DNA from 2 places in the Nonomuraea sp. NPDC051191 genome. Region 1 is predicted to be linked to the other one. Evidence: riboswitches for the same ligand, from Rfam matches in the RefSeq annotation. Region 1 holds a riboswitch; the other holds the start of a gene.
The links. Region 1 has a riboswitch for cyclic di-AMP ahead of ACIA8R_RS10640 (C40 family peptidase). Riboswitches for the same ligand answer to the same signal wherever they lie in the genome.
Positions count from the first base shown of each region.

Region 1 (15,178 bases):
GCCCATTTCCCCGCTCACCGATCGCGCAGACCCTACCAACGCCAGAACCACTCTCCGGACGGCCGCCCGGCGCGGCTCCCTCATTGGTACCTGATGACGGTGAGAGAACGCTGTGAGGAGAGAATGACCTTCATGAAGGCGAACCTCCTCGACCCCGCGGTGGGCCGGTACATCCTCGACCACTCCACCCCGCCCGACTCCCTGCTGGAGGAGCTGGCACGGGAGACGGCCGAGGCGACGGGCGACCGCGCCGGCATGCAGATCTCCGCCGACCAGGGCCGCTTCCTGACCATGCTCACCCAGCTCGCGGCCCCGGCCGTGGCGGTCGAGGTGGGCACGTTCACCGGCTACTCCTCGATCTGCATCGCGCGGGGGCTGTCCGGCGGGCGGCTGCACTGCTTCGACGTGAGCGAGGAGTGGACCTCGATCGCCCGGCGCTACTGGGAGAAGGCGGGCGTGACCGACCGCGTCTCGCTGACGCTCGGGCCCGCCCTGGAGACGCTGGCCGCCTTCGACGAGCCCGTCGACCTGGCCTTCCTCGACGCCGACAAGGGCAACTACCCCGGCTACTACGAGCTGCTGGTCGAGCGGCTGCGGCCGGGCGGCCTGCTGCTGGCCGACAACACGCTGCGCAGCGGGCACGTGGCCGACCCGGCGCACGCGGAGCCGACGACGGTGCAGATCCGCGAGTTCAACGACCTGGTGATCGAGGACCCGCGGGTGAGCGTGGTCGTGCTGCCGATCGCCGACGGGATCACGATGATCAGGAAGAACCACTAGACCCCCCTTGACCACGGGATCCCGGCGGTGGCCGGCGGCTGAACGCCGGCCTCCCGGGCACGCCCTAGGCGATCTTGTGGATCCAGCCGCGGGTGTCGGGGCGGGCGCCGTACTGGATGCCGACGAGCTCCTCGCGCACCCGCATGGTCACCGGGCCCGGGGTGCCGTCGGCGATGGTCCAGGAGCGGTCGGCGCCCCTGACCGAACCCACGGGGGTCACCACGGCGGCGGTGCCGCACGCGAACACCTCGGTCAGCTCGCCGGCGGCGCAGGCGGACTCCCACTCGTCCACCGAGATCAGCCGCTCCTCGGTCTCCAGGCCGAGCTCGTCGGCCAGCTCCAGGATCGACTCGCGGGTGATGCCGGGCAGCAGGGTGCCGGTGAGCGCCGGGGTGACGAGCTTGTTGCCGAAGACGAAGAACAGGTTCATCCCGCCCATCTCCTCGACGTACTCGTGCTTGTGGGCGTCGAGCCAGACGACCTGGTCGCAGCCGTTCTCGACGGCCTGGCGCTGGGCGACGAAGGCGGCGGCGTAGTTGCCGCCGCACTTGGCGAAGCCGGTGCCGCCGGGCGCGGCGCGCGTGTACTCGGTCGACAGCCACACCGAGACGGGCTTGATGCCACCGGCGAAGTACGAGGCCGCCGGCGAGGCGATGACCATGTACTTGTAGGTCTTCGACGGGTAGTTGACGCCGAGCCCGGCCTGCGTGGCGAACATGAACGGACGCAGGTAGAGGCTGTGGCCCTCGGTGGTCGGCACCCACTCCTTGTCGGCCGAGACCAGGAGCTCCAGCGACTCCACGAACGCCTCCTCCGGCAGCTCCGGCATGGCCATGCGCTCGGCCGAGCGGTTGAAGCGGGCGGCGTTCGCGTACGGACGGAAGGCCACGATCGAGCCGGAGATCTGCCGGTACGCCTTCAGTCCCTCGAACAGCTCCTGCGCGTAGTGGAAGACCGAGGTCGCGGGGTCGAGCAGGAGCGGCCCGTACGGCAGGAGCGCGGCGTCGTGCCACCCCTGGCCCTCGGTGTAGTCGATCGTGATCATGTGGTCGGTGAAGACCTGCCCGAACCCGGGGTTCGCCAGTACCTGCTCCCGCTCGGCCGCGGTGCGAGCGTGGTCGGAATGCTGCACGTCGAAGCTGAGCTTCTGAGCGATGGTCATGACGGCGGTCCTTCTCTCTGCGAATCTACGATCCTGAAAGCTACTGCCCACGAGCAGTATTCGTACTTCCTATTGTCTTGCCATTTGGGATGGCAAGAGGCAGTTGGGATGGGTTCAACCCTCTGGACGCCAAAAAGCGCCTGGCAGTCCTCGTCGGGACCGCCAGGCGCGTACGGGGCTAGACGGTCCTAGCCGGATACTCGCGCGGAGATGTCGTCGCCGATCTCGCTGGTCGAACGGCCGGCGCGGCCGGTGACGCGCTCGGCGATGTCGGCGGCCACGGCCTGCTCGACCTTGGCGGCCTCGGCGTGCAGGCCGAGGTGGTCGAGGAGCATGCCCACGGACAGGATGGTGGCGGTCGGGTCGGCCTTGCCCTGACCGGCGATGTCGGGCGCGCTGCCGTGCACCGGCTCGAACATGCTCGGCGAGGTGCGCTCGGGGTTGATGTTGCCGCTGGCCGCCAGGCCGATGCCGCCGGCGATCGCGGCGCCGAGGTCGGTGATGATGTCGCCGAACAGGTTGTCGGTGACGATCACGTCGAAGCGCTCGGGCTGGGTGACGAAGAACATCGAGGCCGCGTCGATGTGGCTGTAGTCGGTGGTGACGTCGGGGAACTCCTCGGCCACGCGGTTGACCATGCGCTGCCACAGGTCGCCGGCGAAGGTGAGCACGTTCGTCTTGTGGACGAGCGTGAGCTTCTTGCGGGGCCGCGACTGCGCCTTCTGGAAGGCGTAACGAACGACGCGCTCGACACCGTGGGCGGTGTTCAGCGACTCCTGGGTGGCGATCTCGTGCGGCGTGCCGCGCCGCATGACGCCGCCGGTGCCGGCGTAGAGGCCCTCGGTGCCCTCGCGGACGACGACCATGTCGATGTGCTCGGCGGTGGCGCCGGCCAGCGCGGTCTCGACGCCGGGGAACAGCTTGACCGGGCGCAGGTTGACGTAGTGGTCGAACTCGAACCTGAGCTTGAGCAGCAGGTCGCGCTCCAGGATGCCCGGCGGCACGCTGGGGTCGCCCACGGCGCCGAGCAGGATCGCGTCGTAGCCGCGCAGCTCTTCGAGCACCGCGTCGGGCAGCGTCTCGCCCGTGCGGTGGTAGCGGGCTGCGCCCAGGTCGTAGTGGGTGGGCTCGATCTTCGTGCCCACGGCCTCCAGGGCCTTGAGCCCTTCGGCTACGACCTCGGCGCCGATGCCATCCCCGGGGATGACGGCCAGGCGGATGTTACGCGACTCCATGGGCGGTACCTTACCGGCTCGTCTCGGCTGACGAACACATCATCTCAATCTCCGGACAATCCGTTTTGGGGGGATTGCGACCTTTTGACCGTTTCGTTAGAGTCCGACGAGCCTAATCCACGCAGCCGCTGCGTGGAGCCGGGGACCCATCTTTCCCCCCGGGGCGAATCGGCACCGCTCTCAAGCACCGCCGTAGGGCTACTTCCAGGCCCGAGCCCGTCAGCTAACCCGGCCGGCCACGTGGAAGGACAGTCCCCTGTCTAGCATCGCCATTCTCCTGGCGGTGGCGGCGGGCGGAGCGGGTCTCGCGCCCGCCGCTCCCGTCGCTCCCGCCGCCCCCACCCCCGCCATCACCCTCACCGGCCCCCAGGTGAAACAGGTCCAGGAACGGCACGTGCCGAAACCGGCCTGGAAGGTCGCCCTCGAATACGCCATGGACAAGCGCGGCACCCCGTACGTGTGGGGCGGCGCCAGCGAGCGGGGCTACGACTGCTCGGGCCTCATGCTCCGGGCCTACGAGGACGCCGGCATCGAGCTCCCCAGAGTCGCCGCGGATCAGTACGGCGCCTTCTCCAAGAAAATCGCCTGGAAGGACCTCAAACCAGGCGACCTGGTGTTCTTCAGCGGCCTCGGCCACGTCGGCATGATCTCCAAGCCCGGCTACATGGTCCACTCCCCCCACACCGGCGACGTGGTGAAGGAGGAACGCCTGTCGCAGTGGCGCAGGCAGGCCTTCGTCGGCGCGGTACGCCCCGACCCCAAGGGCGTCAAGCGCTGGGCCGACTACGCCCAGCTCCGCAAGGCCCCGGCCCCCGCCATGCTCACCGCGACCCTGTGACGACGACCTTCCCCGGCGAGTGTCCCTCCTCCTGGTAGCGGACGGCCGCCGGGATCTCGCCGAACGGGAAGGTCCTGTCGATGACCGGGGTGACCTCCCCCTGCTCGATCAGCCCGGTCAGCGTCAGCAGGTTCGCCCTGTTGCTCCCGCAGCGGACCACGTCCGCCCTGACGATCCGCTGCGGGACGAAGGACGCCGACGCCAGTGCGGCGAACATGTGGCCGGCCGGCTGCACCCAGCGGCCGGCCGGCCCGCCGACCAGCACGTACGTGCCCTTCCTGGTCAGCACGCGACGGCAGTCCGACAGCCGGCGGCCGCCCGCCACGTCGATGAGGAGGTCGAAGCACCGGCCCGAGGCCGCGAAGTCCTCCTTGGTGTGGTCGACGACGTCGTCCGCGCCGAGCGAGCGGACCAGGTCCGCGTTGCGCCCGCCGCACACGCCGGTGACGTGGGCCCCCATCGACCTGGCGAGCTGCACGGCGAACGTGCCCACACCGCCGGACGCGCCGTTGACCAGCACCTTCTGGCCCGGCTGCACGCGTCCCTCGTCGCGCAGCGCGATCAGCGCGGTGTTGGCCGCCATCGGCACCGCCGCCGCCTGCTCGAACGACAGCCCCCGCGGCTTGGGGGCCACCTCGTCCTGCCGCAGGCAGACGTACTCGCCGAAGCCGCCCCGCAGGGACATCGCGTACACCTCGTCGCCGGGGCGGAACAGCGTGACGTCCTTGCCCGCCGCCTCGACCTCCCCCGCCACGTCGGCCCCGAGGACGGCGATGCTCGGCCGCAGCAGCCCGACCCCGCCGCCCATGACCCGGGCCAGGTACGGCTCTCCCCGCATGAAGTGCCAGTCATAGGGCTGCACGGACGTGGCCCGCACCCGGATCAGCACCTCGTCGTCGCGCGGCACGGGCCGCTCGACCTCGGTCAGGACGAGCTGGTCGGGCGAGCCGAACCTGCGCAGGACGTAGGCCTTCATCGTTTCCTCCCTCGTGGATGTGCCGTCAGTGTGGGCGCGACCTGCGCGGACCCTCAACGGTCGAAAGGCGACGGCTCGATGGCCGAAAGTACGACGGCCCGTCCCGCCGATGGTGCGAACAGGGAGGGGCCGTCCGCGCGATGACCCGGCACGGCCGCGGCCGTCACGCTCTTCCCCATGAGATGGATCGCACCTGCCGGGCTGCTCACGCTCAGCGTCGTCCCCCTGGTCGCCGGCGCCCTCCGGGTGACCGAGCTGGCCTCCGGCGCCGCCGTCACGGCCGACAACGCGCGGTTCTTCGCCATGCCCCTGCCGGTGCTGCTGCACATCCCGGCGTCGCTGGCGTTCTGCGTCCTCGGCACGTTCCAGTTCCAGGCCGGGTTCCGGGCCCGGAGGCCCGGGTGGCACCGGGTGGCTGGGCGGGCGCTGGTGGCGTCCGGGCTGGTCGCGGCGCTGTCAGGGCTGTGGCTGACGCTCTTCTCCGACCTTCCGGCGGGCGACGGCACGCTGCTGGCCGCCTTCCGGCTGCTGTTCGGGACGGCCATGGCCGCCTGCCTCCTGCTCGGCCTGGCCGCGATCCGGCGGCGCGACGTCGCCCGGCATCGGGCCTGGATGGCGCGCGGGTACGCGATCGGGCTCGGCGCGGGCACGCAGGCGTTCACCCTGGCGTTCGGGCTGGCCGCCTTCGGGCCACCCGGCGAGCTGGGCCGGGCGCTGCTCGTCGGCGCGGGCTGGGTGATCAACCTGGCGGTGGCCGAGTCGGTCGTCCGCCGGGGTCAGGTGCGTACGCGGTCGGTCTCGTAGGCCCACATGGCGATCTCGACGCGGTTGCGCACGCCGAGCTTGGTCATCAGGCTCGCGACGTGGCTCTTGACCGTGCTGAGCGAGATGTGCAGCTCGGCGGCGATCTCGCTGTTGGTCCGGCCGCGGGCCACCGCGCGCAGGATCTCCTCCTCGCGGCCGGTGAGCGCCTCGACCGGCTGCGCGGGCGCCTCGGTACGCCCGGCCCCGGCGAACGCGGCCAGCAGACGCGCGGTCACGCTCGGGGCGATGAGCGCCTCGCCGCCGGCCGCCGCGGTCACCGCCTGGGCGAGCAGCGCTGGGCCGGCGTCCTTGAGCAGGAAGCCCCTGGCTCCGGCGCGGAGGGCGGCGTAGACGTACTCGTCGAGGTCGAAGGTGGTGATCACGACCACCGCCATGGGGTCGGCGACGTCGGGCCCGGCCAGCTGCCGGGTGGCCGCGATGCCGTCGAGGCCGGGCATGCGGATGTCGAACAGGCACACGTCGGGACGCAGGCGGCGGGCCAGCTCGACGGCCCGCCTGCCGTCGCCGGCCTCGCCGACGACCTCGATGCCGGGCTGGGCGTCGAGGATCATCCTGAGCCCGGTGCGGGCGATCTCCTGGTCGTCGGCGACGAGCACCCGGATGGCCCCCGCCTCCCGCTGCTCGGTCACGCGGGCTTCCCCTGGTCGGTCACGCGGCCTCCCGTCGGTCGGTCATGCGGCTTCCCCTGCTCGGTCATGCGGCTGCCGCTGGTCGGTCATGCGGCTTCCCTGGGCAGGACGGCGGTGACCGTCCAGCCCCGGTTGGGGTTGGGGCCCGCCTCGCAGGTGCCGCCGAGCAGGGCGGCGCGTTCGATCATGCCGATGAGACCGTAACCGGGGGCGGCGACGCCACCGGCGCGGTCGCCGTCGTCGCTCACGGTCAGGCGGACGGAGGCGTCGTCGGCGGTGACGCGGACGGTGATGTGGGTGGCGTGGCGGGCGTGCCGCCGGGCGTTGGTGATCGACTCCTGGGCGATGCGGTAGAGCGCGGCGCCCGCCGACGGCGGCAGGTCACCGAGCCCGTCCGCGACCTCCACCTCGACGGCCGGGCCGACCCGCGGGCGGCCGGCGAGCTGCCGCAGGTCGTCGAGGTGGCGGCCCGGGGCCAGCTCCGCCGGCTCGTTCCTGCGCAGCACCCGGACCATGGCCCGCATCTCGGCGAGCGTGCGCGACGCCTCGGCCTCGATCACCCGCAGCGCGTCGGTGGCCGCGCCCGGCTCGGAGGCGGCGGTGGCCAGGCCCGCCTGGGCGCGGATGGCCATGGCCGAGACGTGGTGGGCGACGGTGTCGTGCAGGTCGCGGGCGAGCTGTTCGCGTTCGAGCAGCTTGACCTGGTCGAGCTCGCGCAGCCGCGCGCCGGCCCGGTACCGGAAGGCGCTGCCCAGCCCGACGGTCGCGACCAGCACGCCCAGCGCCGGGACGACGTCGCCGATCGCCATGCGGCCGGAGGCCAGCGACAGGCCGACCGCGACGAGCCCCGCCGCCATCCCGATCCCGGCCTCGCGCCCCGAACCCCACCGGAACAGCGCGTAGAGCACGATCGTCACGAAGACCAGCGTGTACGTCTCCACCGGCTCGCCGCCGGTCAGCAGCGGGGCCAGGGTGGTGACGCCGAAGACGAGCGCGACCATGAGCAGCGGCCTGGTCCGGCGCCACAGCAGCGTGGGGATCAGCGCGACGGTGACGGCCGTCGAGACCACCGGCCACCGGAGGTCGGGCCGCAGGACGCCCTCGATCACCGCGGCCGGCACGAGCGCCGCGACGAGCGCCCAGTCGCGCCACACCCGCACCGGCGGGCCAGGGGGACGAGGCTCGCGCCACACGGAACGAAGGAGGCCGGCCACCCCCACATCGTAAAGGCGCCCCCCACCCCCCGCAGAGCCCAAACCCCCACCAAAGCACGCAAGGCGCGCCCCCCAGACCCGCACCGCCCGAAGGCGCGCCACCCGAACGCGCCGCCCCCGTAGCCTCCGGGGGTCCGGGGCCGGGGCCGGGGAGCCCGGGGGTCCGAGGGGCCGGGGCCCGAGGGGCCGGGGGTCAGTGTCTGCGGGCGTCGAAGATGAGGTCCCAGGCGCGGGACTTGGCGTGGGCGACCGCGCCCAGCAGGACGCCGCTGTCGCCGAGCACGCTGGCCACCACCCGCGGACGCAGCGGCCCGAGCTCGGCGATGCGGCGCTCGACGGACGCGCCCAGCAGGTCGAGGTTGCGGCCCACTCCCCCGCTCAGCACGATCACCTCCGGGTCCAGCACGGCGGCCACCGCCACCAGCAGCCCGCCGATGCGCCGGCCCTCGGCCTCCACCACCGACCTGGCCGCCTCGTTCCCGTCGGCGGCGGCGGCGAAGACCTCCCTGGCCGTCTCCAGCTCCAGCCCTGCCGCCCGCGCGGCGCGCACGACACCCGGGGCGGAGGTGACGGCCTCGGTGGCCCCGTGCGCGAACGCGTCGGCACCCTGGGCGAACGAGTCCCCGCCCGCCACGAAGGAGTCGGCGCTCTGCGCGGCGGTGACCGGTTCTTCGGCGGCGGGGACGTAGGAGACCTCCCCGGCCGCCCCCCGCGCCCCCACGTACAGCTCGCCGTTGATCACGATGCCCATGCCGACGCCCGTGCCGATGGACACCAGGGCGAAGTTGGCCTTGCCGCGGCCGGCCCCGTGGGCGTGTTCGCCGACGGCGGCCAGGTTGATGTCGTTCTCGATGACGAGCTCGACGCCGAGGGCCGCGCGCAGCCGGTCGGCCAGGTCCGGCGGGCCGGGCAGGTTGGGGGCGAAGTCGAGGCCGCCGCGGACGGGGTCGTACACGCCGGGCGAGCCGACCACCGCGCAGGTGATCGTGCGCCACTCGACCTCCGCCTCGCGGGCCGCCGCCCTGGCCAGCTCGCCCACCAGCCCGGCCAGCTCGGCCGAGGTACGGGCCGTGTTGCGCCCGTCGGTACGCCCCGCGAACGTGCCGCGCAGGTCGGCCACGGCCACCCGGATCCAGTCGCGGCCGATGTCGATCCCGGCGACGTGGGTGGAGGCGGCGTTCATGTCGTAGAGCGAGGACACCGGGCCGGGCCGCCCGGACACCTCCCCGACCAGGTGGACCAGGCCGTCCTCCGCCAGCCCGGCCAGGGCGGCCGAGACCGTGGGCTTGGACAGGCCGGTGCTCTTGGCCAGGTCGGCGCGCGAGGCCGGGCCGTGCTCGTGGAGCTGGTCGAGCAGGCGGCGCTCGTTGAGCACCCGCAGCAGCCGTGGATTGGCCAGGTCGCGTCGCATGTCCGGCCTCCCTCCGAGGTGCACTCTAGCCAACTCGCCTGATAGTAAACTACCTTTCTTACCAAGCGGGGGCGGGCATCTTCTGAGAGGACGAAGTGCGATGCACCGAGCTTGGCGACTCATCCCCGCGGCGGCGGTCCTGCTGGCCGCCGCCTGCGGGAACAGCACCACCGGCACGACCACCACCACGCAGGCCACCACGCAGACCGACACGGCGCGACAGGGCGGGACGATCGCCCTGTTCCTCCCCGAATCCAAGACCACCCGGTACGAAGCCTTCGACCGTCCCCTGTTCGAGGCCAAGGTCAAGGCGTTGTGCCCCGGCTGCAAGGTGATCTACGGCAACGCCGAGCAGGACGCGGCCAAGCAGCAGCAACAGGTCGAGGCCGCGCTCACCCAGGACGCCGACGTGCTCGTCCTGGACGCCGTGGACGCCAACGCGGTGGCGCCCCTGGTCAACCAGGCCAGGCAGAAGAAGGTCCCCGTGGTCGCCTACGACCGTCTGATCTCGGGGATCGACTACGCCTACTACGTCTCGTTCAACAACGTACGGGTGGGCGAGATGCAGGGCCAGGCGCTGCTCGACGCCATGAACGCCAAGGGCACCACGGCCAAGGGGCAGATCGTGATGATCCACGGCTCGCCCACCGACCCGAGCTCGGCCGACTACAAGAAGGGCGCCAAGAACGTCCTGGACGGCAAGGTCAAGGTCGGCAGGGAGTTCGACACCCCCGACTGGAGCCCCGACAAGGCGCAGCAGCAGATGGAGCAGGCGATCACCGCCCTCGGCCGGGACGACATCGTGGGCGTGCTGTCGGCCAACGACGGGATGGCGGGCGGCGCGATCGCGGCCATGAAGCGCGCCGGCTACAAGGAGCTGCCGCCCATCACCGGGCAGGACGCGGAACTGGCCGCCGTGCAGCGCATCCTCACCGGCGAGCAGTACATGACCATCTACCTGGACATCAGGACGGAGGCGGAGAAGGCCGCCGAGCTGGCCGTCGCCCTGACCAAGGGCGAGCAGCCCGCCGCCACCTCCAAGGTGAACAACGGCACCGCCGACATCCCGGCCTTCCTCCTCGACCCGATCGCGGTCACCGCCGACAAGATCAAGGACACCATCGTGAAGGACGGGTTCTACAAGGCCGAGCAGATCTGCACGGCCGAGGTCAAGGCCGCCTGCGCGAAGGCGGGCATCGAGTAGATGATCGCGGCGACCGGGATCTCCAAACGGTACGGAGCGGTGCGGGCGCTCGACGGGGCAGGGCTGGACCTGCGTCCCGGCGAGGTCGTGGCGCTCATGGGCGACAACGGGGCGGGCAAGTCGACGCTGGTCAAGACCATCTCCGGCGCGGTCGTGCCGGACGAGGGCCAGATCACCGTGGACGGCGTGCCGGTGCGCGTCGCCACCCCGCACGACGCGCAGGCGCTCGGTATCTCGACCGTCTACCAGGATCTCGCGCTCTGCGAGAACCTCGACGTCGTGGCCAACCTGTTCCTCGGGGCCGAACGCCGCCGCTGGTCGGTGCTGCGTCACCTGAGCATGGAACGCGCGACCCGCGACCTGCTGGCCCAGCTCGACGTGCGCATCGGCGACATCAGGGTGCCGGTGTCGATGTTGTCGGGCGGCCAGCGGCAGTCGGTGGCCATCGCCAGGGCGCTGCTCGGCGAGCCCCGGCTGGTCATCCTGGACGAGCCGACCGCCGCGCTCGGCGTCGAGCAGACGGCGCAGGTGCTCGCGCTGATCCGGCGGCTGCGCGAGCGCGGGCTCGCGGTGCTGGTCATCTCGCACAACCTCGCCGACGTGCGCGAGGTGAGCGACCGGGTGGTGGTGCTGCGCCTCGGGCGCAACGCCGGTGAGTTCCGTACGGCCGACGCCTCCCGCGAGGAGATCGTGGCCGCGATCACAGGAGCGGGCGAATGACGGCGATGCCGATCGCGGTGACCGGACGGCTGCGCCAGGGAGAGGTCGGCGCCTGGCCGGTGGTCGGCGGACTGGTGGCGATCACGATCGTGTTCAGCACGCTCAACGACCGTTTCCTGTCGCCCGAGAACCTCACCAACCTCGTCCTCCAGATGGCCGCCACGGGCACGATCGCGCTCGGCCTCATCATGGTGCTGCTGCTCGGCGAGATCGACCTGTCGGCCGGCTCGGTCAGCGGCCTGTGCGCCACGATCATGACGATCGTCCACGTCAAGCAGGGCTGGAACGCGCTGCTCGCCATCCTGCTCGCGCTGGCGGCCGGGGCGGCGATCGGGCTGCTGCACGGGCTCATGCTGACCAAGCTGCGGATGCCGTCGTTCGTGGTCACGCTGGCCGGGCTGATGGGCTGGCTCGGGCTGCTGCTCTACCTGCTGCGCGAGGGCGGGACGATCAACCTGCCGTTCAACGGGTTCGTCTCCGGGCTGAGCGACACCTGGCTGCCGGGCTGGCTGTCCTGGGCGCTGGTGATCGGGCTGGCCGGCGGGCACGCCGGGATCGCCACGCTGGCCAGGCGGGCGCGGCTGGCCGCCGGGCTGCCCGTGGCGCCGGCGTGGCAGGTCCCCGTGTCGTCGGGCGGGCTGGCGGTCGTGCTCGGCGCGGCGGTGGCGGTCATGTCGGCCGACCGGGGCGTGCCGCTGCTGCTGGTGCTCTTCGGCGCGCTGGTCGTCCTGCTGGACCTGGTGCTGCGGCACACCGCCTTCGGCCGCCACCTGTACGCCGTCGGCGGCAACGCCGAGGCCGCCAGGCGCGCGGGCATCAACGTGACCAGGATCAGGATCCTGGCGTTCGTGCTGGCCTCCACGTTGGCGGCGGCCGGCGGCGTGCTGGCGGCCAGCCGGCTGTCGGCGGTCAACCAGGGGTCGGGCGGGAGCGACATCCTGCTCATGGCCATCGCGACGGCGGTCATCGGCGGCACGTCGCTGTTCGGCGGCCGGGGCCGCGCCTACGCCGCGCTGCTCGGGGTGCTGGTCATCCAGTCGATCACCAACGGCATGTACCTGCTGAGCGTGGACTCCTCCGTGCGGTTCATGGTGACGGCCGGCGTGCTGGCCCTGGCGGTGGCGATCGACTCGCTGGCCCGCAGGGGCGCCGCGCGATGAGCCGGGTCCTGGGCATCGACGTCGGCGGCACCAAGGTCGCGATCGGGGTGTCGGGCTCCGACGGGCCCGTGGTCGCCGGTCGCACCCGGCTGGAGACCGGGCCGGACACGCTCGTCCGGGCCCTGGCCGCGGCCCGCGTCCTGGACGGGCGGCCGGCCGCGGTCGGCTTCTCGACCTGCGGGGTGATCAGGGACGGCGTGGTGCGCCTGGCCCCGAACGTCCCCGGTTGGGAGGGGCTGGAGCTGCCCAGGCTGCTGCGGGAGGAGTTCGGCGCCACGCCGGTGGCCATCGACAACGACGTGAACGCGGCGGCGGCGGCCGAGCTGCGGTGGGGCGCGCTGCGCGGCGTCTCCACGGGCGTCTACCTCAACCTCGGCACCGGCCTGGCGGCGGCCCTGGTGGTCGGCGGCCGGGTGGTGGCCGGGGCGCACGGCGCGGCCGGCGAGATCGGCTACCTCCAGGTCACGCCGGGGCAGGCGGCCTTCGCCGACGGGCGGGTGCCGCTGGAGGAGCTGGTCTCCGGCGCGGGGCTGGCGGCCAGGGGCGGCGCGCTGCTCGGCCGCGCGACCACGGCGGAGGAGGTGCTCGCCGCACGTTCCGGGCCGCTGGCGGAGCTGGTGGAGGAGACGCTGCGGGTGCTGACCATGACCGTGGCGAACCTGTGCGTCACGCTCGACCCGGAGCGGCTGGTCGTGGGCGGCGGCATGATGGGCGCGGCCGGGCTGATCGTGCCCAGGCTGGCCTGCGAGGTGCGGCGCGCCGTGCCGTTCCCGCCGGAGATCCGGCCCGGCCGGTTCACGGACGACGCGCCGCTGCTCGGCGCGCTCGCCCTGGCCCACGCCGCGGCGCGGGCCTGAGGGCGGGCGCTACCGGGCCGAGTTCTGGGGCGCGCCGCCGTTGTCCCTGCGGTCCAGGGCGGTCTGCAGGGCCTCGGCGGCCTCGTTCTCGTTCTCTTCGGTACGGTTCCAGGCATACATCTCGTACATGTCGCTCATCTCGTTTCGCGGGCGCATTCCAAAGGGGGGGCGTCGGACCCCGGTCGCGAATCCGACCGGGCCTGCTCTCGCGGGTCCGGGTCACGGACCGGGCGAAGGAAAAGGGACTGACCGGCCGACGACGTCACCACTCACCGCGGCGGGTCGTCGGCCTGCCCTAACAGGCCCCGCCGCGGCAGGTAATGAGTACGAGCACCTGGCGCATTTCCATCCACGGTACCCGGCGGCGGTTTGGCTGTCTCGTTGGATGTCCTACTATCTCGCATTCTGAGACAAGAAAAGGCCGCCACCCGGAACGGTCCAGGTGACGGCCTTCCCCCAGATCTGGGGGTCGGTCCCGCGGCGGCGGAGGTCAGTCCTCCAGGTCGACCGAACGGCCGCTCTCGGCGCCGATCTCGGCCGCGATCTGGTCGATCACGGCGGCCGGGATGGCCGAGTCGACGGTCAGCGCGATCAGCGCCTTGCCGCCCTTGACGTCACGGGCCACCTGCATCGAGGCGATGTTCACGGCGGCCTCGCCGAGCAGCCGGCCGACCACGCCCACGATGCCCGGACGGTCGGTGTAGGTGAAGAACGACAGGTGGGCCGTCGGCTCGATCTCCATCTCGTAGCCGTTGACCTCGACGATCTTCGTGATCTGCCGGGGGCCGGACAGCGTGCCGGAGACCGAGACGTGCCGGCCGTCGGCGAGCACGCCGCGCAGGGTCACCACGTTGCGCCAGTCGGGGCTCTCGGAGCTGGTCACCAGCTCCACGCTGATGCCCCGCTCCTTGGCCAGCAGCGGCGCGTTGACGTACGTGACCTGCTCCTCGATCACGTCGGCGAACACGCCCTTGAGCGCGGCCAGCTCGATGACCCGCACGTCCTGGGAGGCGATCTCGCCGCGGACCTCGACGTCGAGCTTGGTGGCGACCTCGCCGGCCAGGGCGGTGAAGACCCGGCCCAGCTTCTCGGCCAGCGGCAGGCCCGGCTTGACGTCCTCGGCCACCGCGCCACCCTGGACGTTGACCGCGTCGGGCACGAACTCGCCCGCCAGCGCCAGCTTCACGCTCCGCGCGACCTGCGTGCCGGCCTTCTCCTGGGCCTCGTGCGTGGAGGCGCCGAGGTGCGGCGTGGCGACGACCTGGTCCAGCTCGAACAGGGGGCTGTCGGTGCACGGCTCCTTGGCGAACACGTCGAGGCCGGCGCCCGCGACGCGGCCCTCCTTGATCGCCGAGTAGAGCGCGGCCTCGTCCACGATGCCGCCGCGGGCCACGTTGATGATCCGCACGGACGGCTTGACCTCGTGCAGCTCCTTGTCGCCGATGAGCCCGAGGGTCTCCTTCGACTTCGGCAGGTGCACGGTGATGAAGTCGGCCTGCTTGAGCACCTCTTCGAGGCTGAGCAGCTTGACGCCCATCTGCGCGGCGCGGGCCGGCGGCAGGTAGGGGTCGTAGGCGATCAGCTCGACGCCGAACGGCTGGAGCCGCTGGGCCACGAGCTGGCCGATCTTGCCGAGGCCGAGGATGCCGACGACCTTCTCGTCCAGCTCGACGCCGGTGTACTTGGAGCGCTTCCACTCGCCGTTCTTCAGCGCGGCGTGGGCCTGGGCCGTGTTGCGGGCGCTGGCCAGGATGAGCGCGATGGTCTGCTCGGCGGCGCTGGTGATGTTGGAGGTCGGCGCGTTGACGACCATGACACCGGCCTTGGTGGCGGCCTCGACGTCGACGTTGTCGAGGCCGACGCCGGCGCGGGCGACCACGCGCAGCTTCGGCGCGGCGGCGATGGCCTCGGCGTCGACCTGCGTGGCGGAGCGCACGATCAGGGCGTCCACGTCGGCGAGGGCGGGCAGAAGCTGGGAACGGTCCGCTCCGTCGGTGTGGCGGACCTCGAAATCGGCGCCGAGCACGGCGAGGCCGGCCTCGGACAGCTCCTCTGCGACCAGAACGACGGGCTTGTTCACAGGCGTGGATCCTTAGGGGCATGCGGCGGGCTGGAGGGACACGTCGATGGGTCCCTCGGATCTCTCTGAGTCTATCCGCGCTTGTGA
Region 1 covers NZ_JBITEZ010000003.1:452,782-467,959, forward strand. The annotation lists gene ACIA8R_RS10625 (O-methyltransferase) at 133-780, shown strand; gene ACIA8R_RS10630 (branched-chain amino acid aminotransferase) at 845-1,942, opposite strand; gene ACIA8R_RS10635 (3-isopropylmalate dehydrogenase) at 2,131-3,177, opposite strand; cyclic di-AMP (ydaO/yuaA leader) riboswitch at 3,277-3,430, shown strand; gene ACIA8R_RS10640 (C40 family peptidase) at 3,461-4,015, shown strand; gene ACIA8R_RS10645 (NAD(P)-dependent alcohol dehydrogenase) at 3,999-4,991, opposite strand; gene ACIA8R_RS10650 (DUF2306 domain-containing protein) at 5,169-5,795, shown strand; gene ACIA8R_RS10655 (response regulator transcription factor) at 5,768-6,445, opposite strand; gene ACIA8R_RS10660 (sensor histidine kinase) at 6,532-7,659, opposite strand; gene ACIA8R_RS10665 (ROK family protein) at 7,853-9,070, opposite strand; gene ACIA8R_RS10670 (sugar ABC transporter substrate-binding protein) at 9,171-10,274, shown strand; gene ACIA8R_RS10675 (ATP-binding cassette domain-containing protein) at 10,275-10,994, shown strand; gene ACIA8R_RS10680 (sugar ABC transporter permease) at 10,991-12,154, shown strand; gene ACIA8R_RS10685 (ROK family protein) at 12,151-13,011, shown strand; gene serA (phosphoglycerate dehydrogenase) at 13,502-15,091, opposite strand.

Region 2 (14,225 bases), on a different contig from region 1:
TCCTGGCCATAGCCCTGCTGCTGCTGACCGTAGTCGGGCAGCGACTGGGGCTGCTGGCCGTACTGCGGCTGCTGGCCATAACCCTGCTGACCCGAGGCGGCCTGCTGGCCGTACTGGGCCTCCTGGCCATAGCCGGGCTGGGTGTACTGCTGGCCCGAGGACTGCGGCTGCTGGCCGTAACCCTGCTGCTGGCCGGAGGCGGGCTGCTGGCCGTAGCCCTGCTGGCCCTGCTGCCCGTACTGGGCCTCCTGGCCATAGCCCTGCTGCTGCTGACCGTAGTCGGGCAGCGACTGGGGCTGCTGGCCGTACTGCGGCTGCTGGCCATAACCCTGCTGGCCCGAGGCGGCCTGCTGGCCGTACTGGGCCTCCTGGCCATAGCCGGGCTGGGTGTACTGCTGGCCCGAGGACTGCGGCTGCTGGCCGTAGCCCTGCTGCTGGCCATATCCCTGCTGCTGGCCGTACTGGGGCTGCTGGCCGTAGCCCTGCTGCTGGCCGTGCTGCTGTTGCTGACCGTATTGGGGTTGCTGGCCGTAGCCCTGTTGCTGCTGCTGGCCATATGGGGGCTGGCCATAGGCGTCGTCCGCCCGGTAGCCGACCACAGTCACGTCCGGGTCGGGCTCACCGGGGCGACGGCCCTGGTGCTGCCCGTACTCGGGGTTCTCGCCGGATTCGTCCTGTGGATACGGCGGCTGTCCGGTGCTCACCGTGTCACCTCGCTTCGAGTGCGCATGTGGCACGTGTCAGGACACATGCCTGTGCTGCCCAACGTATCGACATAGGTATCAACAATCACCTTTCCAAGTGGTCAAGGTCCGCGTCACCCGATGTCAGATGCAGCAGCATGCGGGTGTTGCCAAGGGTGTTCGGTTTGACGTGTTCCAGATCAAGGAACTCCGCCACACCCTCGTCGTACGAGGCCAGCAACTCGGCGTAGACCTCGGGTGAGACCGGCGTGCCCTGGATGGGCCGGAAACCGTGCCTCGCGAAGAAGTCGACCTCAAAAGTCAGACAGAATACACGTCGCAGCCCCAGATCCTTCGCCTGCCGGACGAGCGCCGAGACGATCCGATGCCCGGCCCCCAGTCCCCGGCACGCCGGATCGACCGCCACCGTACGGACCTCGGCGAGATCCTCCCAGAGCACGTGAAGCGCGCCGCAGCCGACGACCTCCCCGCTCAGCTCGGCCACCCAGAACTCCTGGACGTCCTCGTACAGCGTGACCGTGGCCTTCTCCAGGAGCCGCGGACCCGCGCCCGCGTAGGTGTCCACGAGACGCCTGATCGCGCGCACGTCGGGCGTGCGGGCACGCCTGACCACGACCGCGGTCTCGGGGACTGCCACTTCGGCCACCTGCTCCATGGCTCTCCAGGGTACAGATCTCATTACGGCTCAGCCCTAAATCCCACGTCTCGGGCATCTCATCACATGCTGTGTCCAGATGAACACGCCCCGACCTGGAGCTTTCCTCCAGTCGTCACCCCCCAGAATGCTGGACAAAAGGTGCAGAAGCCCGCTTCCGTACGGCTACCCACGAGATCACCTTGTGACCCTTCAGTTGTGAAACCTCTACAGACTCGGTAGTTCCGGTTGAGCGCGAACCCGGAGTGCATTAGTGTCCAGCGACGATGTTCTCCGCGTAATGCGCGCGGAAAGACACGCCCAATTCCCGCAAGGGAAGCCGGGGAACCACCGGTGGCGAGCACCTCGCGCCACCACTCGGGGTGAATCCGATCATCTCGGTAGGGCTGCTCCGGCCCGAACCCGTCAGCTAACCCGGCCGGCGTCGATGAGAGGAGCTTGGTTGGTGAAGCGGACGCTCGATCGCGAGGGGAAGCCGGGGGGCAGGCACGCCCGTCCCCGGGAGCAGGCCAGGCGCTCACGTCGCCTCGGCGTCATCGGCGCCGCCGTCGCCGCGATGCTGTTCGCCGTACCCGTCGGTTCCGCCGCCGCCGACCCGAAGCCGTCGCTCTCCGAGCTGGCCGACCAGGTCGAGAAGATGCACGAAGAGATCGAGACGCTGACCGAGGAGTACAACGGGCAGCGCGAACGGCTGAAGTCCGCACAGAAGGCCAACGACGCCGCCCAGAAGACCCTGGCCACCAGCGAGTCCGACCTGGCCGCCAAGCGCGCCAGGGCCACGCTGCTCGCCCAGAACGCCTACATCACCGGCGGCCTGGACAAGGCCCTGGTCTTCGCCCAGTCCGACGACCCCGAGACCTTCCTCGACCGGGCCGCGACCACGTACGCGCTCGAACAGCAGCAGGGCGAGGAGGTCAACCAGCTCGCCAAGGCCATGGAGGCCGCCGAGCGCGCCAGGTCGGGCGCCAAGACCCGCATCGCCGAGGTCCAGAAGATCGTCAGTGATCTTGAGGGCAAGCGCTCGAAGATCACCAAGCTGGTCGCCAAGGTCGAGAGCAACCTCTACCGGCGGGCCGTCGGCGAGGCCGGCCGCCCCGGCACCCGCGCCGTACGCGTCAACCTGCCGGTCATCGGCAACGGCAAGGCCGCCCAGGCCGCCAAGTGGGCCCTCACCCAGCAGCTCAAGCCGTACGTGTGGGGCGCCGAAGGGCCGCGCTCCTACGACTGCTCCGGCCTGGTGATGGCCGCCTACCAGCGCGTGGGCATCTCGCTCCCCCACTACACCGGCGACCAGTGGACGGCCGGCACGCACATCAGCCGCGACCAGCTCCGCGCCGGCGACCTGGTCTTCTTCTACAGCGACCTGCACCACGTCGGCATCTACATCGGCGGCGGCATGATGGTCCACGCACCGCAGACCGGCGACGTCGTCCGGATCTCCGCGCTCGGCAATCGGCCGTTCGCCGGCGCCGTGCGCATCGCGGACTGACCGGCGATTCACTTCGGAGTTCCGCGCCGTCAGATGAGCTGGCGGCGCGCCGCCCACGCCACGGCCTCGATCGCCGTGGCCACGCCGATGCGGTCGCAGATGCCTCTGAGCCGCCGGCGTACGGTCCGTCCGCTGATATCCAGCCGTCTCCCGACCCGGTCGACGGTCACCCCTCTGGCCAGTTCAGCCAGTAACGCCAAATCCGCGTGGCTCAGCTCAACGCCTTCAGTGAGCACATCCACCGGGAGCCCTCCCCCCAACAGCAGAACTCGGACCTTTCAGTGGAGCAAAGCCGCTCGTCTCGGTGAAGGTAAACGCATCGCGGAAAGGTCGTCAAGCACGACAATCGCCGCCCTTGACCAGTGCTATTGACATGATCACTTATATGTGACGTACTCCGCATATGTCGGCACGCCACGGTCCGCTATGAACGGTCCAAACGATCAATTCGGCGGCCCGGTCCAGCCACCGATGAGCGCCACCGACCTCCTGGGTTTTGATCCCTCGGATCCGCAATTTGTGCGCGATCCGTACGTCCGATATCGAGAGCTCCGCGCGGCCGGGGCGATCTTCAGAACGCGCGGCGGGCTGCTCGTCACGACCACGTACGAGCTGTGCGCGGCCGTCCTGCGTGACCCGATGTTCGGTCACGGAACGTCCGCCCCCGTGGCGGAAGAGGCAGGTCAGCCCGGCAGGTCGTTCCTGCTCATGGACCCGCCCGATCACACCCGGTTGCGGAACCTTGTCAGCCGCGCGTTCACCCCGCGCATGGTCGAACGGCTCAGGCCGCGGGTCGAGGCGATCACCGCCGACCTGATCGGGCGGTTGCCGGAGGAGACGGAGCTGATTTCCGGCTTCGCCCACCCGCTGCCGGTGATGGTGATCAGCGAGATGCTCGGGGTGCCGCCGGAGGACCACGAGCGCTTCCGCGGATGGAGCGAGGCTCTTGCCCGCGGACTTGACCCGATGCTGACAGACGCTCTCATGTCGGAAACGGAGCGTTCCAGGAACGAGTTCCGCGACTACTTCCGCCGCCTGATCGCCCTGCGCCGCGAGCGTCCCGGTGAGGACCTCCTGAGCGCCCTCGCGCGCGTCGAGGAGTTGACCGAGGCCGAGTTGCTGTCGACCTGCGTGCTGCTGCTCGTGGCCGGCCACGAGACCACCGTCAACCTCATCGCGAACGGCGTGCTGAACCTGCTGCGGCACGGCCTGCTGCACCGCGCCGCCGAGCGGCCGAGGGAGGTGGTCGAGGAGGTGCTGCGCTTCGATCCGCCGGTCCAGCTCACCTCCAGGATCGCGCTGGAGGACAGGGAACTGGGCGGCACGCCGGTGCCCGCCGGCTCGGCCGTGCTCGTGCCGATCGGCGCGGCCAATCGCGATCCGGCCGCGTTCGCCGATCCCGACCGGTTCGACCCGGGCCGCGAGCCCGGCCGGCATCTCGCCTTCGGGCTCGGCCTGCACTTCTGCCTGGGGGCGACGCTGGCCAGGATGGAGGGCGAGATCGCGCTGTCCGCGCTGGCCGTGGCCGCGCCGAAGATGGAGGCCGCCGATCCGGAGCCCCCGTACAAGGAGAACGTGGTGCTGCGCGGGCTGGCCCGGCTGCCGGTGCGGCTCAGGCGGTAGCGTCGTAGCGTTCCCTGGCGGCCTCGACGTCCTCGATGTGCTCCTCGGCCCAGGTCTTGATGGCGATCACCAGCGGCATCAGGCTCTCGCCGAGCGGGGTGAGCGCGTAGTCGACCCGTACCGGCACCTGCGGCGTCACCCGGCGCGCCACCAGGCCGTCGCGCTCCAGGCCGCGCAGGGTCTGGGTGAGCATCTTCTGGCTGACCCCCGCGATGTGCCGGGACAGGTCGCTGTAGCGGCGCTCGCCGCGGGCCAGCGCGCTGAGCACCAGCGTGACCCATTTGTCGCTGAGCCGGTCGAGCAGCTTGCGGGAAGGGCATTCGGCGAAGTAGGCGTCGAAGGCCAGCCTGGCCTGGTCACGCCGCTGCGCCGCCGTCGTGGTCGCCACCGTCTCACTCCTTGCCGTATGTTACGCACTTCCAGGTGCCTACTTACTGAAAGAGAGTAGCTCTTCCTAGGGTCATGGGCATGACGAACATGCGTGCACTCATCGGCGGCTCCGGCGCTCCCCTGCTGGTGTCCGCGCCGCTGCCGGAGGCGGGGCCCGGCCAGGTACGGGTCAAGGTGGCGGCGGCCGGGGTCAACCCCTTCGACCTGGCCGTGGCGGCCGGGGCGCTGGCCTCGTACGGGCTGGCCAGGAAGCTGGACTCGTACGGGATCGGCTTCGACGCGGCGGGGACCGTGGACCAGGTGGGCCCGGGCACCTCCTTCACCGTGGGCGAGGACGTCGTGGGGCTCTCCGCGCGGCTGGAGCTGCCGTACAAGGCGCAGGCCGAGTACGTCGTGCTGGACGCCCCGGCCGTGGCCCGCGCCCCGCGGAACGTGAGCCCTGCACACGCCTCCACGCTGCCGCTCAACGGCCTCACCGCCTGGCAGGCACTCGACCGGACCGGCGTCGGCCCAGGGGGCACCCTGCTGGTCACGGGGGCGGCGGGGGCCGTCGGCGGCTACCTGGTCGAGCTGGCCGCCGTCCGCGGCGTCAAGGTGGTGGCCGCCGCCGGCGCCGCGGACGAGGAACTGGTACGCGGCTTCGGGGCGGAATGGTTCGTCCCCCGCGAGGAGGACCTGGCCGAGGGCGTACGGGCGCGGGTCCCCGGCGGGGTGGACGCCGTCGTGGACGCCGCCGTGCTGGGCCTGCCCGCACTCGACGCCGTACGGGACGGCGGGACCTTCGTGGGGCTCACGTCGGGGGCCGCGCCGGTGCCGCTGCGCGGGACGGACGTGGCCACCGTGCTCTTCCGCTCGGACGCCGGGCAGCTCGCGGAGCTGGTGCGCCTGGTCGAGGCCGGGCGGCTGACGTTGCGGGTGGCCGACACGTACCCGCTGGAGAAGGCCGCCGACGCCCATGCCCGCCTGGCCGAGGGCGGGCTGCGCGGACGCCTCGTGCTGGTGCCCTGACCGCCCTGACCGCCCTGACCGCCCGATCCGGCGCCCCGCGCATCGGCGGGGCGCCGGACGACGGCTCAGTGAGTGGGCTTGACCAGCGGGAACAGGATGGTCTCGCGGATGTTCTTGCCGGTGAAGGCCATGATCATCCGGTCGATGCCGGCGCCCATGCCACCCGTGGGCGGCATCGCGTACTCAAGGGCCTGGAGGAAGTCCTCGTCGAGCTGCATGGCCTCCAGGTCGCCGCCCGCGGCCAGCAGCGACTGCTCCACCAGGCGGTGGCGCTGGTCGATCGGGTCGTTGAGCTCGGAGTAGCCGGTGCCGAGCTCGGTGCCGAACCCGATCAGGTCCCACTTCTCGGTCAGCAGCGGGTTGTCGCGGTGGAGGCGGGCCAGCGGCGAGGTCTCCAGCGGATAGTCCATGACGAACGTCGGCTGCACGAGCGTGTGCTCGACCAGCGCCTCGAAGAGCTCCTGGACGAGCTTGCCCGAGCCCCACTTCGCGTCCCAGTGGACCTCGCGACGGTCGGCGATCTTCCGCAGCTCGTCGAGGGTGGTCTCGGTGGTGATCTCCTCGCCCACGGCGTCGGACACCAGGTCGTAGAGCCTGACCCGGGGCCACTTCTCCGCACCGAGGTCGATCTCGACGCCGTCGTGCACGACCACGGTGGTGTCCAGGGCGGCCACGACGGCCTTCTGGTACATGCGCTGCGTCAGGTCGGCGATGTCGTTGTAGTCGAGGTAGGTGCCGTAGGCCTCGAGCATGGTGAACTCGGGGTTGTGCGTGGAGTCGGCGCCCTCGTTGCGGAAGTTGCGGTTGATCTCGAAGACCTTCTCGACGCCGCCGACCACCAGCCGCTTGAGGTAGAGCTCGATCGCGATGCGAAGGTAGAGCTCCATGTCGTAGGCGTTGATGTGGGTCTTGAACGGCCGGGCCGTCGCGCCGCCGTGGATGGGCTGCAACATCGGGGTCTCGACCTCGAGGTAGCCCTCCTCGTGCCAGAAGTCGCGCACCGCGCGCACGGTCGCGCTGCGCACCCGGGCCATCTTCCTGGCCTCGTCGTTGACGATGAGGTCGACGTAGCGCTGGCGCACCCGCGCCTCGGGGTCGGTGAGGCCGACGTGCTTCTCCGGCAGCGGGCGCAGGCACTTGGCGGTGATCTGCCAGCTGTCGGCGAGGATCGACAGCTCGCCGCGGCGCGAGGTGATGACCTCGCCGATCACGCCGACGTGGTCGCCCAGGTCGACGTCGCGCTTCCAGGCCGCCAGGGACTCCTCGCCCACCTTGTCGAGCGAGATCATGACCTGTAGGTCGTCGCCGCCGTCGCGGAGCGTGGCGAAGCAGAGCTTGCCGCCCACGCGGTTGAGCATGACGCGGCCCGCGACCGCGACCGTCTCGCCGGTGGCGGTGTCGGGCTCCAGGCCCTGGTGTTTCTCCCTGACCTCGGCGTTGGTCGCCGTGCGTGGGAAGTTCACCGGGTAAGGGTCGACGCCCTCGCTGCGGAGGCGGTCGAGCTTTTCCCTCCGGATGCGCATCTGCTCTGGAAGTTCCTCGCTCACAACAACAAAGCGTAGGGGATACGGCGAACTGCAAGCGCTCGTGACGGTTCTCTGCAGGGGCTCTGCAAGGCCCCTTTTGTACCAATGAGTCACGAGCTCCGGGGGGAGCCGGCAAGGAGCCGGCCCGAGAGGAGCTCCGGGAGAGATCATGATGAAGAAGATCGCGACGGGCATCCTCGCCATCGCCGCCACCAGCGCCGTGGCCCTGTCGCTTCCTTCGGCCGCCAGCGCCACCACCGCCACCGCCACCGCCACCGCCGACTTCGACGACTACTCCGACTACTGGGGCCCGGTGTACGCCAAGCAGCACCTGGCCAAGGCCCAGGGTCACGTCGACGTCGCGTGGGACGAGGAGGACTCCAACGAGGTCCAGGTCACCGGCCGGCTCTACGACCTGGACGACCGCGACTACGACGAGGGCGGCAAGTGCGCCTACGTGAAGTTCCAGGCCGAGGACTCCGACGGCGACTGGTCCACGGTCTACACCAGGAAGTACTGCGGCTCCCCGGGCTACAAGAAGTTCCACTTCGAGGAGAACGACGTCTTCACCCTGCGGGTCAAGGTCTGCCAGGTTCCCGAGCAGGGCACCTTCGCCACCAAGTGCGGCTCCTGGCGCGAGCTCTACAGCGCCGAGGACGCGTGACGCTCATAGGTGACACCACGACCGACAGGCGGCCCCCTTCCCAAGCGGGGGCCGCTTGTCACGTTCTAAGCGGTGTTCCGGTGATATATCAGGCGCAGGCCGATGAGGGTCAGCCAGGGCTCGTGCACGTCGATCGAGCGCGACTCGCCGACCACCAGCGCCGCATGGCCGCCGGTCGCCACGACGGTCACCTCGTCGGGGTCGTCGGCCAGCTCGGCGGCCATCCGCTCGACGATGCCGTCGACCTGGCCGGCGAAGCCGTAGATGATGCCCGCCTGCAACGCCTCGACCGTGTTCTTGGCGATCACCGAACGCGGCCTGACCAGCTCGACCTTGTGCAGCTGGGCGCCGGCGGCGGCCAGGGCGTCGACCGAGATCTCGATGCCGGGGGCGGTGACCGCCCCGACGTACTCGCCCTTGGCCGACACCGCGTCGAAGGAGGTGGCGGTGCCGAAGTCGACGATGATGCACGGGCCGCCGTACTGGTCGATGGCGGCCAGGGCGTTCACGATGCGGTCGCTGCCGACCTCTTTGGGGTTGTCCATGCGGACCGGCACGCCCGTGCGCACACCGGGCTCCACGATCACGGCGGTGACGTCGCCGTAGTAGCGGCGGCACATCTCCCGCATCTCGTTGAGCACGCTCGGCACGGTCGAGCAAATGGCGATGCCGCTGATGTCGGCGCCCTTGAGCAGTGGTGACTGGGCCAGCAGCCCCTGGAGCACGACGGCGATCTCGTCGGCGGTGCGGCGGGCGTCGGTGGCCAGCCTCCAGTGCTCGATGACGTCCTCGCCCTCGAACAGCCCCAGCACCGTGTGCGTGTTGCCGACGTCGATCGTGAGCAGCATCAATTACCCCCGCAAATCCAGTGCGATGTCCAGGGCCGGCGCCGAGTGGGTGAGCGCTCCCACCGCAAGGTAGTCAACGCCAGTTTCAGCCACATCACGAGCCGATTCCAAGGTCAATCCCCCACTCGCTTCAAGCGCAACCCTGTTTTTCGCCCGACTTTTCACGATTTGTACGGCATGTACGGTGTCCTCGACCGTGAAGTTGTCCAGCAGGATCTCCTCGGCGCCCTCGTCCAGCAGGGGCTCCAGCTGGTCGAGCCGGTCGATCTCGACCTCGATCGGCAGCTCGGGATAGCGCTCCCGCACCGCCCGGTACGCCTCGGCCACTCCGCCGGCCGCCACGACGTGGTTGTCCTTGATCAGGGCCGCGTCCGACAGCGACCTGCGGTGGTTGACGCCGCCGCCGCAGCGCACGGCGTACTTCTCCAGGGACCGCAGACCCGGCAGGGTCTTGCGGCTGTCGCGGACCCGCGCCCGCGTGCCCTCGATCGCGGCGACCCACCGGGCGGTCATCGTGGCCACCCCGGACAGGTGTGTGAGCAGGTTGAGCGCGGTGCGCTCGGCGGTCAGCACCGCCCGCGTCGGGCCCTCGACCGTCATCAGCACGTCGCCGGCCGCGACCCGCTCGCCGTCCTTGGCCCGCCGCTCGACCCGGCCCGCGCCCAGCCGGAGGAACACCGCCTCGGCCACGCCCAGCCCGGCCACCACGCCGTCCTTGCGGGCCACCACGTCGCCGGTCGAACGCTGCCCGGCCGGGATCGTGGCCAGGCTGGTCACGTCGCCGGCCTCCTGCAGGTCCTCTTCGAGCGCACGGTCGATCAGCGCGTCGACCTCGGCCGGGTCGAGCCCGGCGGCGGTCAGCTCCTGTGCCAGGCGCGGCGGCATCGTCTCACCGTGCGGGGTGTACGTCATGCGAAGGCCCTCCTCGGTCAGGGTCACGTCCAGGTGGCCCAGCCACTCATTGTCGTCCCGGCTCTCGTGGTCCTCGCGCCAGTGGGAGCCGCGCGTCTCCAGCCGCGCCGCCGCCACGCCGGTCAGGACGGCGGCGACGGTGAGCAGGTTGGTCGCCTCCCACGACTCGGTGCAGGCGGGCACCTCGACGGGCGTCCAGAGCGCGTCGCGCAGCGCCTTCGACGTGGCCTGCAGCGACGCGCGGCTGCGCAGCACCCCGGCGCCGGCGCTCATGTGCGCCTGGAGCCTGGTCCTGACCCTGGGGTCCACCAGGCCCGTCGCGGCCCGCGCCGGAACCGGCTCGCCCGGCTGCGGACGCCTCCGGTGGATGTCCTCGGCGATGCGCTCGGCGAAGACCAGCCCCTCAAGGAGCGAGTTCGAGGCCAGCCGGTTGGCCCCGTGGACGCCGGTGCAGGCGACCTCGCCACAGGCGTACAGGCCCTCGATCGAGGTACGGCCGGACAGGTCGGTGTGGACGCCGCCGCTCGCGTAGTGGGCGGCCGGCGAGACGGGGATCGGTTCGGTGACCGGGTCGATGCCGTGCTCGCGGCAGACGGCGTAGATGGTGGGGAAGCGGCTCTCCCACTTCACCCTGCCGAAGTGGCGGCCGTCGAGGAAGATGTGGTCGCGGCCGGTCTCGCTCATGGTCGTAGTGATCGCCTTGGCCACGACGTCGCGCGGCGCCAGGTCGGCCAGCTCGTGCACGCCCTGCATGAATCTGTTGTTCTCGTGGTCGACGAGGAAGGCGCCCTCGCCCCTGACCGCCTCGGAGATCAGCGGCTGCTGGCCGGTCGAGCCCTCGCCCAGCCACAACACGGTCGGGTGGAACTGCACGAATTCGAGGTCGCGCACGACCGCCCCGGCCCGCAGCGCGAGCGCCACGCCGTCGCCGGTGGACACGACCGGGTTGGTGGTGGCGGCGTAGACCTGGCCCATGCCACCGGTGGCGAGCACCACGGCCCGCGCCCGCACCGCCCCGACGCCGTCGCGCGCGCCCTCGCCCATGACGTGCAGGGTCACCCCCCTGGCCCGGCCGTGGGCGTCCTTGAGCAGGTCGAGCACCAGCGCGTGCTCGATCACCTCGATCGAGCACGCGCGCACCGCCTCGACCAGCGCCCGCTGCACCTCGGCGCCCGTGGCGTCGCCGCCGGCGTGCACGATCCTGCGGCGACGGTGCCCGCCCTCCCTGGTGAGCTGGAGCTCCCCGTTGGGATTGCGGTCGAACCGGGCGCCGCGTTCCATGAGCCGCCGCAGCGCGCCGGGCCCCTCCGTCACCAGCGTCCGCACGGCCTTGGTGTCGCACAGCCCGACCCCGGCCAGCAGCGTGTCGCTCAGGTGCTCTTCGGGGGTGTCGCGCGGGTCGAGCACGGCGGCGATGCCCCCCTGGGCCCACTTGGTGGACCCGGCCGACAGCACGTCCTTGGTGACGACCAGGACCTTGGCCGCGGGATCCAGCTCGGCGTGGCGCAGCGCCACGGTCAGGCCCGCGACGCCGGACCCGACGACGACCACGTCGGCGTCGACGGTCCAGCCGGGTTCGGGGGCCGTCAGGTGCAGGGGAATCGCCGGTGCACTCATGGGGGTCTCCTCGCTGAGGCGATTTCGTCACTATGACGATAACGCCTGCCGCAGCGTGGACATGCCCCGGGGGCCGTACGGATCAGGGGCGCACGCTCACCACGACGTTGTCGATCAGCCGGGTTCCGCCCACCCTGGCCGCCACGGCGAGCACGGCCGAGCCCTCGTAGGAGTCGTCGACCTCCTTGAACGTGGCCGGATCGACCAGCGCCAGGTAGTCGAGGTCGAGCTCGGGCCCGGCCTCGGCGAGCACCGCGCGGGCGGTGGCCCGCATCGCGTCGGCGGTCAGCTCGACCGCGCCCGCCCGCAGGGCACGGGACAGGGCCAGCGCGACCGTGCGGTCGCCGGCCGACAGGTAACGGTTGCGGCTGGACAGGGCCAGGCCGTCGGGCTCGCGTACGGTGGGCGCCCCGACGATCTCGATGGACAGGTCGAGGTCGGCCACCATGCGGCGGATGACGGCGAGCTGCTGGGCGTCCTTCTGGCCGAAGATCGCCAGGTCGGGTCGCACCAGGTTGAACAGCTTGAGCACCACCGTCAGCACGCCGTCGAAGTGGCCCGGCCTGGACGCGCCCTCGACGATCGAGCCCATCTCGCCCGCGTGGACGCTCACCTGACGGTCGGGGCGGTACATGTCCTGCGGCGAGGGCGCGAACACGACGCCGACGCCCTCCTCCCGGCACACGTCGAGATCGGCCTCGAATGTACGGGGATAGCGTGAAAAATCCTCGTTAGGCCCGAATTGCAAAGGGTTGACGAAGATGCTGACCACGACCTGGTCGGCGCGTACGCGAGCGGCCCTCATCAGCGACCGGTGGCCCTCGTGCAGCGCGCCCATGGTCGGGACCAGCGCCACCCGCCCTTCACCCCGAGCCTTCGCCAGGTCGTCCCGGTCGCCGGCCACGATCAGATCCATTGCTGCCCTCCACACCCGACGGTCAGGTCCATATATTGCCCCCAAGCGCGTCGAGCAGCCGCTCCGCCTCCTCCGGTTTGAGCAGCCCCGCGGCCAGCGCCCGGTCGGCGGTGAGCCGGGCCAGCGCGATGTAGGCGTCGGCGGCCTCCGGAGCGGCCAGGATCAGCGCGTCGACGTGTTTGCGCACCGTGCTCGCGTCGCCGCGGACGACCGGCCCGGTGAGCCCGGCGATGCCCAGCCGCAGCACGTTGTCGAGCGCCGCGCCGAGCAGCGGGCCCAGCATGCGCCCCGGGTGCTCGACGCCGATGCGCTGCAGCAGCTCCTCGGACTCGGCGATGAGCGTGACCATGTGGTTGGCGGCGTTGGCCAGGGCCGCGTGGTAGAGCGCGCGGTCGCTCTCGGCGATCCAGACCGGCTCACCGCCCATCTCGATCACCAGGGCCTCGGCGACCGGTCGCAGCAGGTCGGGCGCGGTCACGCCGAACGAGATACCGGTGATCTTGTTGAGGTCGTCGTCGCGGCCGGTGAAGGTCATGACCGGGTGGAGCGCGAGCGGCAGCGCACCCGCCTGCGCGGCCGGGTCGAGCACCGACAGGCCGTACGCGCCGCTGGCGTGGACGAGCAGCTTGCCCTTGAGGTCGGCGCCCGTGCGGGCCAGCCCGGCCACGAGGTCGGGCAGCGCGTCGTCGGGGACGGTCAGCAGGATGAGCTGGGAGGCGGCCACCACCTCGTCGGGCCGGGTCAGCTCGACCCCGAGCCGGTCGGCGGCCCATCTGCGCGAGGTGTCGGAGACCCCGCTCGCGGCCACGATCCGGTGGCCCGCCTGAGCCAGCGCGGCGCCGAGCACGGAGCCGACCTTGCCCGCACCGAGCACGCCGACGGTCAGCCGTGCCGGGCGATCACCTGCGTCCATGACGTCTCACCCCTGTCGACCGCAACGGCACCGTGGTGGCACCGTGAAGGCACTGCGGACCAGCGTAACCGGCGGGCGGGGGCCGACAGGTCGGGGGCCGTCGAACACGTTCCGGCATGTCCGGCGCTTTGCCGCCCGTTGAGTTAACGACAAATGCGACAGGGGCATACGAATCATGCACCCCCTGTCGAAAGAGATGAGGAGAGGGGTCCACGCACGACGACGGGCGCCGAGTCCTGACAACCCGACGCCCGCCTGAATGCGACCTCTTGGAGGTGCACTGACCGGTCATCCGCCGACTGACCGGCCGGGATCAGAGCCCGGACCGCGCGCGAGCGGTCCGGGCTCTCCCTGCCTCAGCGGCTGTAGACCGCGGTGTTGGGGCTCCCCTGGCAGCCGTTGATCGGCACCGCCTGGATGCCGATGTTGTTGCCGCAGACGGGCACGACGGCGGTGATGGGCAGGTGGATCGGGCTGCCGCTCAGGATGCCGTTGTTGCCGTGGGTGACGTCGTCGGCGTGCGCGGGGGCCGCCAGGGCCAGGAGGGCGATGGCACCTGCCATGACCAGAACCTTCTTCACGGGGGGCTCCTCTCAGTCTGCGGCCTCAGGGCCGCAATGCTTCGGTGGAGCGATCCGGCTCGCCGCTTACCGCGGATGGGCGAAACGCAGTCGCTCTGTGACAGTGCGTAAACGTTAGCGCAATGTAGCGACCAAGAGTAGTCAATGAACGACTCTGCGTGTCGAACCCTTCGGTCATGAGATAGTCACCCTCATGTGGCTCACCTGGCGCGCCGCCACGGAACGCGCGCTCTACGGCGAGGAGGGCTTTTACCTCCGCGAACGCCCCTCGGGCCACTTCCGCACCTCGGTCGGAGCCTCGGCCGTGTTCGCGGAGGCGGTCCTGGCCCTGCTGGTGGAGGTGGACTCCGAGCTCGGCTCCCCCGAGCGGCTCGACCTG
Region 2 covers NZ_JBITEZ010000001.1:160,669-174,893, forward strand. The annotation lists partial or broken gene ACIA8R_RS00750 (hypothetical protein) at 1-779, shown strand, start outside; gene ACIA8R_RS00755 (amino-acid N-acetyltransferase) at 790-1,359, opposite strand; cyclic di-AMP (ydaO/yuaA leader) riboswitch at 1,647-1,798, shown strand; gene ACIA8R_RS00760 (NlpC/P60 family protein) at 1,805-2,848, shown strand; gene ACIA8R_RS00765 (LuxR C-terminal-related transcriptional regulator) at 2,878-3,090, opposite strand; gene ACIA8R_RS00770 (cytochrome P450) at 3,368-4,471, shown strand; gene ACIA8R_RS00775 (helix-turn-helix domain-containing protein) at 4,461-4,859, opposite strand; gene ACIA8R_RS00780 (NADP-dependent oxidoreductase) at 4,940-5,869, shown strand; gene lysX (bifunctional lysylphosphatidylglycerol synthetase/lysine--tRNA ligase LysX) at 5,935-7,416, opposite strand; gene ACIA8R_RS00790 (hypothetical protein) at 7,565-8,059, shown strand; gene ACIA8R_RS00795 (type III pantothenate kinase) at 8,125-8,907, opposite strand; gene ACIA8R_RS00800 (L-aspartate oxidase) at 8,911-11,436, opposite strand; gene panC (pantoate--beta-alanine ligase) at 11,519-12,352, opposite strand; gene ACIA8R_RS00810 (DUF2520 domain-containing protein) at 12,375-13,265, opposite strand; gene ACIA8R_RS00815 (chaplin family protein) at 13,622-13,846, opposite strand; gene ACIA8R_RS00820 (SAM-dependent methyltransferase) at 14,040-14,225, shown strand, end outside.
Region 2: another riboswitch for cyclic di-AMP. It lies ahead of ACIA8R_RS00760 (NlpC/P60 family protein); the one in region 1 lies ahead of ACIA8R_RS10640 (C40 family peptidase).